One region of the Delftia sp. Cs1-4 genome, then DNA from elsewhere that is predicted to be linked to it. Evidence: predicted binding sites of a transcription regulator. Region 1 holds the regulator's gene; the other holds the start of a gene.
The links. Region 1 encodes FNR, which switches genes on or off when oxygen is low (the NO sensors DNR and NnrR bind a similar motif). Its sites were predicted from a motif close to TTGATNNNNATCAA; they were not measured.
Positions count from the first base shown of each region.

Region 2: a site for FNR is predicted at 3,060-3,073, ahead of DELCS14_RS26760 (type IV pili methyl-accepting chemotaxis transducer N-terminal domain-containing protein). Genes of this name have one in related genera too.

Region 1 is NC_015563.1:4,482,569-4,489,727, reverse strand. It holds gene ccoP (cytochrome-c oxidase, cbb3-type subunit III) at 1-117, shown strand, start outside; gene ccoG (cytochrome c oxidase accessory protein CcoG) at 195-1,649, shown strand; gene DELCS14_RS19625 (FixH family protein) at 1,707-2,021, shown strand; gene DELCS14_RS19620 (hypothetical protein) at 2,201-2,488, shown strand; gene fnr (fumarate/nitrate reduction transcriptional regulator Fnr) at 2,570-3,289, opposite strand; gene hemN (oxygen-independent coproporphyrinogen III oxidase) at 3,452-4,834, shown strand; gene DELCS14_RS19605 (sulfite exporter TauE/SafE family protein) at 4,840-5,556, shown strand; gene DELCS14_RS19600 (HD-GYP domain-containing protein) at 5,626-6,972, shown strand; gene DELCS14_RS19595 (bifunctional diguanylate cyclase/phosphodiesterase) at 6,969-7,159, shown strand, end outside.
Region 2 is NC_015563.1:6,100,070-6,107,228, forward strand. It holds gene DELCS14_RS26750 (MFS transporter) at 1-423, shown strand, start outside; gene DELCS14_RS26755 (response regulator) at 428-1,099, opposite strand; gene DELCS14_RS26760 (type IV pili methyl-accepting chemotaxis transducer N-terminal domain-containing protein) at 1,128-3,026, opposite strand; gene DELCS14_RS26765 (ChaN family lipoprotein) at 3,188-4,063, shown strand; gene DELCS14_RS26770 (DUF3297 family protein) at 4,115-4,372, opposite strand; gene DELCS14_RS26775 (DUF445 domain-containing protein) at 4,494-5,798, shown strand; gene DELCS14_RS30915 (hypothetical protein) at 5,965-6,132, opposite strand; gene DELCS14_RS26780 (ligand-gated channel protein) at 6,131-7,159, shown strand, end outside.

The DNA of each region.
Region 1 (7,159 bases):
AACGGCAAGCACAACGAGATGCCTGCCCAGAAGGACAAGCTGACCGAGGCGCAGATCGCGGTGCTTGCTTCCTATGTCTGGGGCATGTCGCACAAAGACGGCGCAGTCCGTCAGTAAGCACAGGGGCGGCGCTGCGGCGCCGCCTTTTTGCGTTTTGAGTTTTCAGATATTTCAAAAAAACAAAGGAACCCACCATGAAGCCCGAGAGCGGGGATGACACCGGGAAGCCTCCCCGCAAAGTCATTCCGATCACGCCGGCCACGCCTGATCCGGGCGAGCTGGTGTCGATGTTCGAGTCGGAAAAGAAGGTCTACCCGCGCTCCATCAGCGGTGTCTTCGCACGCTGGCGATGGGCCCTGGTGTTTCTCACCCAACTGGTTTTCTACGGCCTGCCCTGGCTGGAGTGGGGCCAGCGCCAGATGGTGCTGTTCGACCTCGGAACGCGGCGCTTCTATCTCTTCGGGCTGGTGCTGTACCCGCAGGACTTCATCTACCTGGCGGGCCTGCTGATCATCTCGGCGCTGGCATTGTTCCTGTTCACGGCCGTGGCCGGGCGCCTGTGGTGCGGCTTCTCGTGCCCGCAGACGGTCTACACCGAGATCTTCATGTGGGTGGAGCGCAAGGTCGAAGGCGACCGCAGCGCGCGCATGCGGCTGGACAAGAACGGCTGGACCTTCGAGAAGGCCTGGAAGAAGTCGCTCAAGCAGTTGCTGTGGATCGCCATTGCGCTGTGGACCGGCTTCACCTTCGTGGGCTACTTCGTGCCCATCCGCGAGCTGGGCGGCGAGCTGCTGGCGCTGCAGGGCAGCTGGCAGATGTTCTGGGTGCTGTTCTACGGCTTTGCCACCTATGGCAACGCGGGCTACATGCGCGAGCAGGTCTGCAAGTACATGTGCCCCTATGCGCGCTTTCAGAGCGCCATGTTCGACCGGGACACCATGATCGTCAGCTACGACACGGGCCGGGGCGAGCCGCGTGCACCGCGCACCAAGAAGGTGGACTACAAGGCCCAGGGCCTGGGCGACTGCATCGACTGCAAGATGTGCGTGCAGGTCTGCCCCGTGGGCATCGACATCCGCAACGGTCTGCAATACGAATGCATTGGCTGCGGCCTGTGCATAGACGCCTGCAATTCCATCATGGACAAGATGGAGTACCCGCGCGGCCTGATCCGCCTGACCACGCAGAACGCCATGGCCGGCCTGTGGCGGCGTGCCCAGGTGCTGCGCCGCATCTTCCGTCCGCGCGTGCTGATCTACTCGGCCGTGCTGATCGGCTTGAGCGTGGCCATGATCGTGAGCCTGGCGCTGCGCCAGTCGGTCAAGGTGGACGTGATCCGCGACCGCGCCTCGCTGTCGCGCATCGTGGCGGGCGGCAAGCTGGAGAATGTCTACCGCCTGCAGATCATGAATGCCACCGAGCAGGCCCAGCGCTACCGCATCAGCGCCCACGGCCTCGATGGGCTGGAGCTGGCGTCCGAGCAGGAAGTCGAGGTCGGCCCGGCCGAGACGCGCGGCATTGCGGCGCGCCTGCAGATTCCCTACGGTTCGGCCGAGCCGGGCTCGCACACCGTATTCTTCGATATCGATGCCGTGCATTCAGGCGCGGGACGCGCGTCCGAAAAGGCCGTCTTCCTGGTGCCCCGGTGATGTTCCTGGCAGGCGCGGCACGGTCCGCGCCTGCCGCCTGAAAGAAAGAGGTTTCCCATGTCTTCCAGTCCCGCAGTGTCCGCGCCCGCGCAGGCTCCCTCGCACCCCGACGCCGGCAAGCCCTGGTGGAAGTTCGGCCATGTCTGGCTGGTGGTGGCCGGCCCGGCGGCCGTGGTGGTCGCTGCCGTGATCACGGCCATCATCGCCATCAATGGCGCCGATCCCGTGATCGACCCCGACTACTACCGCAACGGCATCACGATCAACGAGCGTGCCGATGGCGTGCGCGAAGTGCCCAAGAGCATGGCGCCCGCCGTCACCGGCCGCAACCATGCGGCCACGCCCGCGCACGATCACCCCACGGACCGCTGATCGCCGTGCACCCCTGCAAGAGGCCGCAGTCGCGGCCTTTTTGCATGGCGGATCGCATCTCCGGCATGCGCGACGGGTGAGGGTTTCCTACAGGCGTGCAGGGCGCTGCGGGGCTTGGCGCCATGCGTTGGCGCGGCGCACAATGAAGGCGACCCCTCGACAGCACAAGGAGATCGCTGATGTTGGCCCAACGCTGGATGTGGATTGCCTGGCCTGCCTTTCTGGCAGCCGCCGTGATGGAGATGCTGGTTTTTGCCTTTGTGGACCCGCTGGAGCTGCATTGGCTCGGCGACCTGGGCTGGTCGCGCCAGGGCATCTACACGCTGGCCTTCTTCGCCTTCTGGGGCGTGACCATGCTCTCCAGCCTGATGACCACCATGCTGGGTCGCTCGGCCCGCGATCTCAATGACGGCGTGGTCTCCGAGCCCGACCCGGATCTGGCCATGCAGGGGCTGGGGCGGGACTGAGCGAGAGCCCGCCGCAATGAACAAGGCCCGCTGTCGCGGGCCTTGTTCATTGGCGGATGAATGCTTGCCGCCCTTGCAGCCTCACTGGCACTGCTGGCTGTTGACGATGCGCTTGAGCGCCTCCGTGTCCAGGATGCGCAGATGGCGCTGGCGCACCTCAATGATGTTGTCGTCCGCGAACTTGGAGAAGGTGCGGCTCACCGTCTCCAGCTTCAGGCCCAGGTAGCTGCCGATTTCCTCGCGCGTCATGCGCAGCACCAGTTCGGACTTGGAAAAGCCCCGCGCATGCAGGCGCTGCACCAGGTTGAGCACGAAGGCGGCCAGGCGCTCTTCTGCGCGCATGCTGCCCAGCAGCAGCATCACGCCGTGCTCGCGCACGATCTCGCGGCTCATGACCTTGTGCACATGGTTTTGCAGGGCCGTGACCTCGCGCGACAGGTCTTCCAGCTTGTCGAAGGGCATGACGCAGACTTCGGCGTCTTCCAGCGCGACGGCATCGCAGGTGTGGTGGTCGTTGACGATGCCGTCCAGGCCGATGATCTCGCCGGCCATCTGAAAGCCTGTGACCTGGTCGCGTCCGTCCTCGGTGGCCACGCAGGTCTTGAAGAAGCCGGTGCGGATGGCGTACAGCGAGGTGAATGTCTCGCCGTTGCGAAACAGCAGGCCTCCGCGCTTGACCTTGCGGCGCGTGGCCACGATGTCGTCGATGCGCTGCATCTGCTCGGCATCCAGGCCCATGGGCATGCACAGTTCGCGCAGGTTGCAGTTGGAGCAGGAGGCTTTGATGGTCTGAAGGTTCATGGAGTGATAAACATCAGCGGCACACAGCGTGCCGGCGGTGACCTCGTGGATTGCGATGAGTTGGATCAAATTGTCGCAGCAGTCCCTCAAACAACTCTTGATATGAGTCAAGGACATGACCGATGTGCTGCGGCACAGTCGAGGTATTAGAGGAAAAAACCCATGACCGCTGTCACCCCAGAGCTGCTGCGTCGCTTTGACGTACCGGGGCCCCGATACACCTCGTTCCCTACCGCCGACCGCTTTGTCGAGGCCTTTGGTGCAGAGGACTATATCCTGGCGCTGCAACAACGCAAATCGAGTACCGCAGCGCGTGCCATGCCTTTGTCGCTGTATGTGCACGTGCCCTTTTGCGAGTCGCTTTGCTACTACTGCGCCTGCAACAAGATCGTGACGCGTCACCATGATCGCGCTGCCGTCTACCTGGACTACCTGGCGCGCGAGATGGCCTTGCATACGGCCCATTGCGGCAAGGGCCAGGCCGTCAGCCAGCTGCACCTGGGCGGCGGCACGCCCACCTTCTTCTCCGACGACGAGCTGCGCACGCTGATGGGCCTGTTGCGCGAGCATTTCAAGCTGGAGCCGGGTGGCGAGTACTCCATCGAGGTCGATCCGCGCACCGTCAGCGTCGAGCGCCTGGCCGTGCTCAAGGAGCTGGGCTTCAACCGCCTGAGCTTCGGCGTGCAGGACTTCGACGAGCAGGTGCAGATCGCGGTGCACCGCGTGCAGCCGGCCGAGCAGGTGTTCGAGCTGGTGGCGGCCGCGCGGCAGCTGGGCTTTGCCTCCATCAACGTGGACCTGATCTACGGCCTGCCCAAGCAGACGCCCGAATCCTTCGAGCGCACGCTGGCCCAGGTCAACGCGCTGCGGCCCGACCGCATCGCGCTCTATGCCTATGCCCACCTGCCCGAGCGCTTCAAGCCGCAGCGGCGCATTGCGGCCGAGGATCTGCCCCAGGGGGCCGACAAGCTGGCCATGCTGTCGCGTTCCATCGCCGCGTTCATGGACGGTGGTTATGTCTATGTGGGCATGGACCACTTCGCCCTGCCGGAGGACTCGCTGGCCGTGGCCAAGCGCCAGGGCCGGCTGCACCGCAACTTCCAGGGCTACAGCACCCAGCCCGACTGCGACCTGATTGCGCTGGGCGTGTCGGCCATCGGCAAGGTGGGTGCCAGCTACAGCCAGAACGCCAAGACGCTGGAGGAGTACTACGACGCCATCGACGCCAGCCACCTGCCCGTGGTGCGGGGCCTGGCGCTGTCGCGCGACGACCTGGTGCGCCGCGCCGTCATCATGGCCATCATGTGCCAGGGCGCCGTGCTGTTCGAGCCCATGGAGCAGGCATGGCTGCTGGGCTTTCGCGAGTACTTCGCGCCCGAGATGGCGGCCCTGGAGGACCTGCAGGCCAAGGGCCTGGTGCAGATCAGCGACGAGGGCTTCCAGGTCACGCCCATGGGCTGGTACTTCGTGCGCGGCGTGGCCATGCTGTTTGACCGATATCTGCAGGCGGACAAGAACCGGGCGCGGTTTTCGAGGATCATCTAGGCCCCATGCTGTTGTCGCTCCTCTGGACCGCTTTGATCATGGGGCTCGTCGGCGGGCCCCATTGCCTTGCCATGTGCGCTGCGCCCTGCGGCGTGGTCACGGGCGGGGCGGGGCAGGGCGGCGGCTCGCAGGTGGTGGCCGTGCATGGATTGCAAAGCCGGCTGTGGCTGCGCACGGCGCTGTTCCACGGCGGCCGTCTGGCCGGTTATGCCAGCCTGGGCGCTGCCTCGGCCCTGGCCATGGAAAGCCTGTCCTGGCTCACCAGCCAGACCACGGCGCTGCAGCCGTTCTGGACACTGACCCATGTCGCCGTGATGGCCTGGGGCCTGGCCATGATGGTGCAGGCCCGCCAGCCCGCCTGGCTGGAGTCTGCCGGCCGCGCCGCCTGGCGGCGCGTGCAGCCCTGGGTATCGGCGCCGGGCGGCACGCTGGCGGCAGGCTATGCCTGGGCGCTCATGCCTTGCGGACTGCTGTATTCGGCCGTGCTGGTCGCCGCGCTCAGCGGCGGGCCGTTGCAGGGCGCGCTGGCCATGGCGGCCTTTGGCGTGGGCAGCGGGCTGTGGCTGGTGGCCGGCCCCTGGCTGTGGCGGCTGGGCCGGCAGCGCCTGAACGGCCTGCGCGCCGAATGGGGCACGCGCCTGGCCGGCCTGATGCTGGTGGGCGTGGCCGTCTGGGCGCTGTGGATGGACCTGATCTACAAGCCCAGCCTCTGGTGCCGTTGAGCAACAGCTGAGGCCAGACTTGGCACCTGGGGCCGCGGATTGGCTGCGAGGCCCTCAGAACTGGAGATAATGCCCGAATCATCGGCTTACATATTGCCGATTCCTTCAGCCTCGGGGCCGTTGCCGCGCGTGAACCATTCCGTCCTCATCGATATCCGAGACCTCCGTCCGGGCATGTTTGTCCAGCTCGATGTTGGGTGGCTGAACCATCCCTTTCCGGTCAGCAGCTTCAAGATCACCTCCAGCGCACAGATCCAGACCCTGAAATCCCTGGGCCTGGAGGTGGTGCGCTGTGTCCCGCACAAAAGCGACACCTGGCCCGCCGAGGTGCGCACCCCGCCGCCGCAGGAGCTGCCGCCCGTCGTGGTGGCCCCCGAGCCTGCACCCACCGAACCTGCGCCAGCACCGCTGCTGCTGTCCGTGCCCGACTGGCGCGGCCGGCTGGAGGACTGCAATGCGCGCTTTCAGAAGGTGGAGCGCGGCTATGTGGCCATAGAGACCACCATTGCCAGCGCGCCCGAGCAGGCGCGCATGCCCACCGAGGCCCTGGTCGATGGCTGCCTGGCCGAACTGGCGGGCCCGCAGGACGTGGCCATTCACCTGCTGTCCGATGGCGTGGGCAGCAGCCAGAGCGTGCATGCCGTCAACGTGACCGTGCTCAGCCTGCTGCTGGGCCGGGCCCTGGGCCTGCAGGAATCGCTGCTGCGCGACCTGGGCCTGGCGGCGCTGCTGCATGACGCGGGAAAGCCCGTGGCCGGTGTCGAAGGCATGCACGGCCTGGCCCTGGAGCCTTCCGTGCCCGACGCCCTGCGCGAGCGCTACGAGCGCCATGTGGGCGAATCCGTGGCCATTGCCATGCGCATGGGCCTGTCGGCCCAGGTCACCACGGCCATCGCCCAGCACCATGAATGGGCCGACGGCACGGGGTTCCCGCTGAGCCTGGTGGCCGAAGACATGGAACTCACGGGCCAGATCCTGGCCCTGGTCAACACCTACGATCGCCTGTGCAATCCCGGCGATGCACAGACGCCGCATACGCCGCACGAGGCCCTGTCCATGCTGTTCAGTCGGCTGCGCGACAAGTTCGCCGCGCCCGTGCTCAATGGCTTCATCCGCATGATGGGTGTGTTCCCCCCGGGCTCGGTGGTGGAGCTGACCGACGGGCGCCATGCCATGGTCATGTCCGTGAATGCATCACGCCCGCTCAAGCCCTCGGTGATGGTGCACGATGCCGGCGTGCCGGCCGCGCAGGCGCCCGTGCTGGCGCTGGAGCTGTTTCCCGAGCTGGGCATACGCCGGGGAGTGGCGCCCGCGCAGCTGCCGCGCGATGCGCTGGACTACCTGTCGCCGCGCCGGCGTGTCTGCTATTACTTTGAACGGGCGGTGGAGTTGGATCCACCGAAGGTGGCGTCTTGAACAAGCAAGCGCTCAACCGCGCCTGGCCCCGCCTGCTGGATGCACTGCAGGAGGCCCTGTGGCTGATCGATGCGCGCACCCTGAAGGTGCTGCGCGCCAACGCCGCCAGCGAATCCGTCACCGGCTATGAGGCCGATGCGGCCCCGGGCCTGCCCGTGCAGGTGCTGGCCGCCACGCCGCAGCAGCA
Region 2 (7,159 bases), 1.6 Mb from region 1:
GCGCTGGCGGGCGCGGCCTCGCCCCTGCTCACGCGCCGCCTGGGCACCCGGCGCGCCCTGCCCCTGTATGCGGGCTGCAACGTGGCGGCGCTGGCACTGCTGGCGGCCGTCATCGCAGCCGGCGCCCCGCCCCCGGGCCTGGTCGCGGCCGTGGCCTGCGTGGCAGCGGCCATGGGCGCCTCCTCGGCCTGCGTCTTCGGACTGATGATGCAATTCGCCCGCCCGCGCTGGCAGGCCTTCGACTACGGCCTGCAGGCCAGCCTGTTCGCCGCCAGCCGCATGCTGGTGCCGCTGGCGGCCGGCGTGGCGCTGGACGCCATGGGCGCGGCAGCCATGCTCACCGGGCTGACCGTGGCGGCCGCGCTGGCGTGGGTGTGGGCGCTGCGGTGTGCGGGGGATGGTTGGGCTTCAGCCACAGCGTAGGCCGCTAATCCCGCTGCCGCTCCGACGCATACACCGCCGCCTGCACGCGCGAGCTCAGGCCGAGCTTGCGCAGGATGTGTTGCACATGGATCTTGACCGTGGTCTCGGCAATGTCCAGCGTGCGGGCGATTTCCTTGTTGCTGGCGCCCCGGGCGATCTGGACCAGCACCTCTTCCTCGCGCGGGGACAGCGGCGAGGCCGGGGCCTCGTCCGGCTCGGGCGCCTGGGGCTCGGGCGCGCCCTGGGACTGGAAGGCGGCCACCAGCTTGCCCATCATCTCGGGGCTGACCACGGGCTCGCCGCGCGCGGCGCGGCGCAGGGCCTCGGACAGCAGGTCGCCGTCGATGGTCTTGAGCAGATAGCCCTGGGCACCGTTGCGCAGCGCGGCCGCCAGGTCCTGGCCGTCCTCGCTCACGGTGAGCATGACGACGCGGCTGCCGGGCGATGCGGCCCGCAGGCCCGCGATGGCATCGACGCCCAGCACGCCGGGCAGGTGGTTGTCCAGCAGGATGACCTGGGGCGCCAGCGCGGGCACCAGGCGCAGGGCCTCGCCCGCGTCGCCGGCCTCGCCGACCACGCGCAGGCCCGCATCCTGGGCGATGAGGGCGATCAGGCCGCGGCGGAACAGCGTGTGGTCGTCGATGACGAAGACGGAGATGGGGCTGGAGAAGGACATGGGGCGGTCTTTTTCTTGCGGGAGCGTGTCACGCGTTCGAGGGGAGGGCCTGCGCTGGCGCGCCGGCCGAGGCCGACGGCGGCAGCTCGATGAGCACGCGCGTGCCCTCGCCGGGGCGGGAGTGGACATGGACCAGCGCCTGCGCCAGCAGGGCGCGCTCGCGCATGATGCCCAGGCCCACATGCAGCGAGTCCGGCGCAACGTCGGCGGGGACGAAGCCGCAGCCGTCGTCGCAGACTTCGAAGCGCCAGGGGTGGCGCCCCACGCGCAGCTCCACATGCCTGGCACCCGCGTGCTTGCGCACGTTGGACAGCGCCTCCTGCACCATGTGCAGCACCTGGATCTGCACGTCGGGCGCCAGCGGCAGGCCCTGGCCCGACATGCTCAGCGAGGTGGCAATGCCCGTCTGGTGCTCGAACTTGGACAGCGTGGCGCGCAGCGCGGCCTCGATGTCCTCGGCGCTGGTGCGCGTGCGGAAATGCACCAGCAGCTCGCGCACGTCGGCATAGCATTCGCGCACGCCCACTTCCAGCTCGCCCAGGCTGCGGTCGCGCGCCTCGTCGCGGCCCTTGGCCACGGCGTCGCGCAGCAGCTGGGTCTGTATCTTGAGAAAGGCCAGCGACTGGGCAATGGAGTCATGCAGCTCGCGCGCGATCAGGCCGCGCTCCTCGGCCACGGCGGCCTCACGCTCCAGCGCCGTGGCGCGCAGGCTTTCCATGGCGCTGGCCAGGTGGCGCGCCATGGCGGACAGCAGGTCGCGCATGTCGTCCGTGAGCACCACGGTGGAGCGAAAGAACAGGTTGACCTCGCCCAGCAGGCGCTGCTGCAGTTGCACGGGGATGCTGACCACGGTCTGGAAGCCGGCCTCGCGGCAGTGGGGCAGCTGCAGGTCGCTGGCCGGCGTGATGGGGATCACGCGCAGCCGCGCCTGCTCGCGCGGCTGGCCGCACAGGCAGGCGCCCGTGTGCAGGCAGTGCTCCTGCACCGACATGGACTGGGGGAGGCCGTCGCCGGCCAGCAGCACGTAGCGCTCGTTGGCCTCGTCGGACCAGCGCACCGTGGCCGCATCGGCCTGGGCCGCCAGGCGGACCTGGCGCACAAAGCCTTCGGCCAGGGACTGCAGGCTGGCGGCCTCCGACGCCTGCACGCTGACCGCGTACAGCGCCTGCAGCTGCTGGTGCTGCACGTTGAGGCTGGCGGTCTTCTCGCGCACCTTGTCCTCCAGCTCGGCGTGAGAGCTTTGCAGCGACTGGGCCATCAGGTTGAAGCCGGCCGCCAGCTGGCCGAACTCGTCGTCCACCTCCACGCTCATGCGCGTGTCCAGGTGTCCGCGGCGCATGCGCTCCAGCGCCGAGCGCAGCTGGCCCACGGGATGCAGCACCAGCCAGTAGCTGGTGGCCATGAAACTCACGGCCGCGATGATGGCCAGCGCCATCAGACACATCTGAAACAGGTGCAGGATGGCCGTCCAGCGCGAGAGCCGGTCCTCGATGGCTTCGACGAATCCGTCCACCTCGCGCACGAAGGCGTCGGCGCTGCCCATGATGGCCTGCGCATCGACATGGTCCTCGGCCTGCCACTGCGTGCGCAGCGCACTCCAGTCGCCGCGTATGCGCTCGTAGCGCGCGCTGACCGCATCGCTCCAGGGCACGAACAGCGGCCGCGACATGTCGCCGCTGCGCAGCAGGTCCAGGCTGGCGTCGAACTGCCGTGCGCGCTCCTGCCACTGCGCTGGCGCCTCGTTCTGGCGCGCCATGGCCATGCGCACCATGCTCATGCGCAGCCGCCCGGCCTCGTTCACCGCCGCCGCACCGCCTTCCAGCTGCCAGGCCACCCACAGCGTGAAACCGATCGATGCCACAGCCGCGAGCAGGCAGGCTGCGCCCATGAGCAGCAGCTTGGTCGAAAGCGAGGGCTTGCCATGCATGGTTGCACTGTAGTCACGGCGCATTTGCGCGTCTTGACCTGAATCAAGCGCCACCCGTTTGCGCCGTGCCCCCGCCCCGATTCCTAGGATCCTTTCAACTGCCCCCAATGCCCACAGGGCCTATGGCGTCCCCGGGCGAGGCCAGTGTTTAGCATGGGGCCATGCAAGCCCGCTCCATCCCCCGCCCCTTCATCCGCACCCCGCGCCTTGCCGGCCTGGCTGCGGCCGCATTGCTGGCGGCAGCCCTTGCCGGCTGCGCCAGCTCCTCCGCCCCGGCGCGGGACTGGACGCAGCAGCTGCAGCGCTGGTCAGACGCGCCCATCGTGCTGCTGGGCGAGCAGCACGATGCGGTCGCCCACCAGGCCTGGCAGCAGGCCACGGTGGAGCAGTTGGCAAAACAGGAGCGCCTGGCCGCGCTGGTGATCGAGATGGCGCCGCGCACGGGCTCCACGGCCAGCCTGGCACGCGATGCCTCCGAGGACGCGGTGCAGCAGGCCCTGCAATGGCAGGACGCGGCCTGGCCCTGGCCGCGCTACCGCGGCGTGGTCATGGCCGCCGTGCGCGCGGGCGCGCCCGTGCTCGGGGGCAACCTGCCGCGCGCCGACATGAAGCAGGCCATGCGCAACGAGAACCTGGACACCCACCTGCCGCCCGAGGGCTGGCAGCGCCAGCTCGACGCCATCCGCGAAGGCCACTGCGGCCTGCTGCCCGACACCCAGCTGGCGCCCATGGCCCGCATCCAGCTGGCCCGCGATGCCAGCATGGCCGAGGTGGCCAGGGCCGCAGTCAAGCCCGGCAAGACCGTGCTGCTGGTGGCCGGGCGCGGCCACGTGCTGCGCGGCGTGGGCATTCCCACCTGGCTGCCCGAGGCCGCAGGCGCCAAGGTGGCCGTGGCGCAGGCGGGGGAGACATCGGTGGCGCAGGCCTCGGATGTGGATTGGCTGCAGAAGACGGATGCCCTGCCCGCCAAGGACCACTGCGCCGAGCTGCGGGAGAAGTTCAGGAATCCGCCGGCGCCGCGGGCCGATGCGGGCTGAAGCCCGCTGATTCCTGAAGAGGTTGCGGCCGGCCTTGCGACCGGCCGGAAATCAGCGGTAGAAAGCTTCCACGGCGCCCTTGAGCTTGATCAGCAGGGGCTTTCCCTTGCGGTCCACCGTCTTGCCGGCCGGCACCTTGATCCATCCCTCGCTCACGCAGTATTCCTCCACATCGAAGCGCTCGTTGCCGTTGAAGCGGATGCCGATGTCGTGCTCGAACACGGCGGCCACATGGTGCGGGCTGCGCGGGTCGATGGACAGGTGGTCGGGCAGTGCGGGGCGATCGGCGGGTGCGTTGGCGTCGGTCATGGTCTTGTTCTCGCAAGAGGGTTCTGAAGAAAGCCGGTATTGTCCGCGCAATTCGCAGGCAGGCGCTGGCTGACAGGCTTTGGCGGCAGGCATCGTCATGCGGATGGCGGACGGGCGTCGTATGCTGCGCTCCATGCTGTCGCCAGAGCAACGTCAAACACTGAAGTCGGCCAAGCGCCTGCCGCTGGCGCTGCTGCTGTTCGTGGCGCTGGGCTTCGTGGCCTCGTCCGTGGCGGCGGGGCACTGGCAGCAGGTGCCGCTGTGGCTGGCCTGCATCAAGGCCGTGACCGAGGCCTCGCTGGTCGGCGCGCTGGCCGACTGGTTTGCGGTGTCGGCGCTGTTCCGGCGCATTCCCCTGCCCCTGGTCGGGCGCCATACGGCCATCATCCCGCGCAACAAGGACCGCATCGGCGAGAACCTGGCGAACTTCGTGCGCGACAAGTTCCTGGACGGCCCTTCGCTGGTGGCGCTGATCGAGCGCCATGATCCCGCCCGCGTGCTGGCCGGCTGGCTGACCACGCCGGCCAACAGCACCCTGCTGGGGCGGCAGGTGGCGCGGCTGGCGCTGGCGGCGCTGGAGATGGTGCAGGACCGGCAGGTGGAGCGCTTTCTGACACAGGCGTTCAAGGCCTTGCTGGCCCAGGTGGACCTGCCCCGCGCGGCGGCGGATCTGTTGTCGGGCCTGACCAAGGACGGCCGCCACCAGGCCGTGCTGGACGATGTGCTGGCCCGCGTCAGCGGCGTGCTGCGCGAGGCCGAGACCCATGTGCTGATCGCCCAGACCATCGTGCTGTGGCTCAAGCGCGAGCATCCGCTCAAGGAAAAGATGCTGCCCACGGACTGGCTCAGCGACAAGGGCGCCAGCGCCATTGCGGGCGCACTCGACAGCCTGCTGCAGGACATTGCCAGCAACCCCGAGCACCACATGCGCAAGGCCTTCGACGCCTCCGTGGACCGGCTGGTCACGCGGCTGCAGTCCGACCCCGCCATGTCAGAGCGCGCCGAGCGGCTGCGCCACTACCTGCTGCACGACGAAAAGCTGGCCGGCTACCTGCGAGCGCTGTGGCTGGGCCTGCGCGCCAAGCTGCAGGCGGACCTGGCCAACGAGCATTCGCAGGTGGCGCGCAAGACCGCTGCCATGGGCCGCTGGCTGGGCCAGTCGCTGGCGCACGACGAGGCGCTGCGCAGCTCCATGAACGAGCGCCTCAAGCGCTGGGCCCAGGCGCTGGCGCCCGATGTCTCGCAGTTCCTGGCCCAGCACATCGCCGATACCGTGCGGCGCTGGGATGCGCGCGAGCTGTCCGAGCTGATCGAGCTGCACATCGGCAAGGATCTGCAGTACATCCGCATCAACGGCACCGTGGTCGGCGGTGCCGTGGGGCTGGTGCTGTTCCTGGTCTCCAATGCGGGGCGGATGTGGTCCTGATCTTCGTATCAGGATGTTGCCTGCGGGCCACATCGGGCCAACTTTACAAAGCTGCCGTGTTCGCCGGAACGCCCTGAATCGGGCCGGGCGCTGCACGCGCCCGGGCGCTGGCGGCCCTGCATGTCATTGATGAACAAGGCAACATTCAGCATCCTGAATGAGTTGCTCACAGATCGGCCCGCTTGTAAAGAAAAACAGCAGCTGCGCTGCCGTCGGCCAGGCCGTTGTCGACGGGAAAATAAAATAAGAACGATTCGCACTCATCAAAAACAACAGAGCGGATGCGCACCCCGGTCGTTCGACCGTCCGTGATTCTTCTTGCGAGCTTTCCCATGCACAACTGCACAGCCCCCGCGGCGGGCCGTGGCTTTGCCCTGTCCGCCCTTTGCACCTCCCTGCGTGCTTCGTTTCCCTCCACCGTCGTTCCCCTGCGCCGCACCGCGCTGGGCGCCTGCCTGGGCCTGCTGGCCTCGGGCAGCGCGCTGGCCCAGGCAGCAGGCGGGGCCACGCTGGAAACCCTGGTCGTGACGGCCAGCGGCTTCGAGCAGGAGATCAGCCAGGCGCCGGCCTCGATCTCGGTGATCACGCGCCAGGAACTGGAGCAGGGCGCCTACCGCAACCTGCACGATGCCCTGCGCGATGTGCCCGGCGTGATCCTCACGCCCTCGGACAATAACTCCAACGACATCTCGTTGCGCGGCATGGGCGCCAACTACACCCTGATCCTGGTGGACGGCAAGCGCATGAGCACGCGCGAGACCCAGACCAACGGCAGCACCGGCACGGACCAGAGCTGGATTCCGCCGCTGGAGGCCATCGAGCGCATCGAGGTGGTGCGCGGCCCCATGTCCTCGCTGTACGGCTCGGACGCCATGGGCGGCGTGATCAACGTCATCACGCGCAAGGTGGCGAAGAACTGGCATGGCTCGGTGCGCGCCGACGCCACGCTGCAGGAGCGCTCCACCTCGGGCGATGCCTACCAGACCAACTTCTACCTGTCAGGTCCGATCAAGACCGACCTGCTGGGCCTGAGCCTGTACGGCAACTACGGCAAGCGCGACCAGGACCGCATCTACCAGGGCTACAACAAGAGCGACAACCGTTCGCTGAACCTGCGCCTGGCGCTGACCCCCAGCAAGGACCACGACCTGATCGCCGAGATCGGCACTTCGCGCCAGCACTTCGTTTCGTCGCCTGGCATGACCCTGCTGCCCACCGATGCGCCCAGCGACCGCAAGTTCGAGCGCGAGAACTACTCGCTGCAGCACAAGGGCCGCTGGGGCTGGGCTTCCTCCGACACCTATCTGCAGCGCGAGGAAACGCGCAACCTGTCGCGCGACATGACCATCAGGAACACGGTG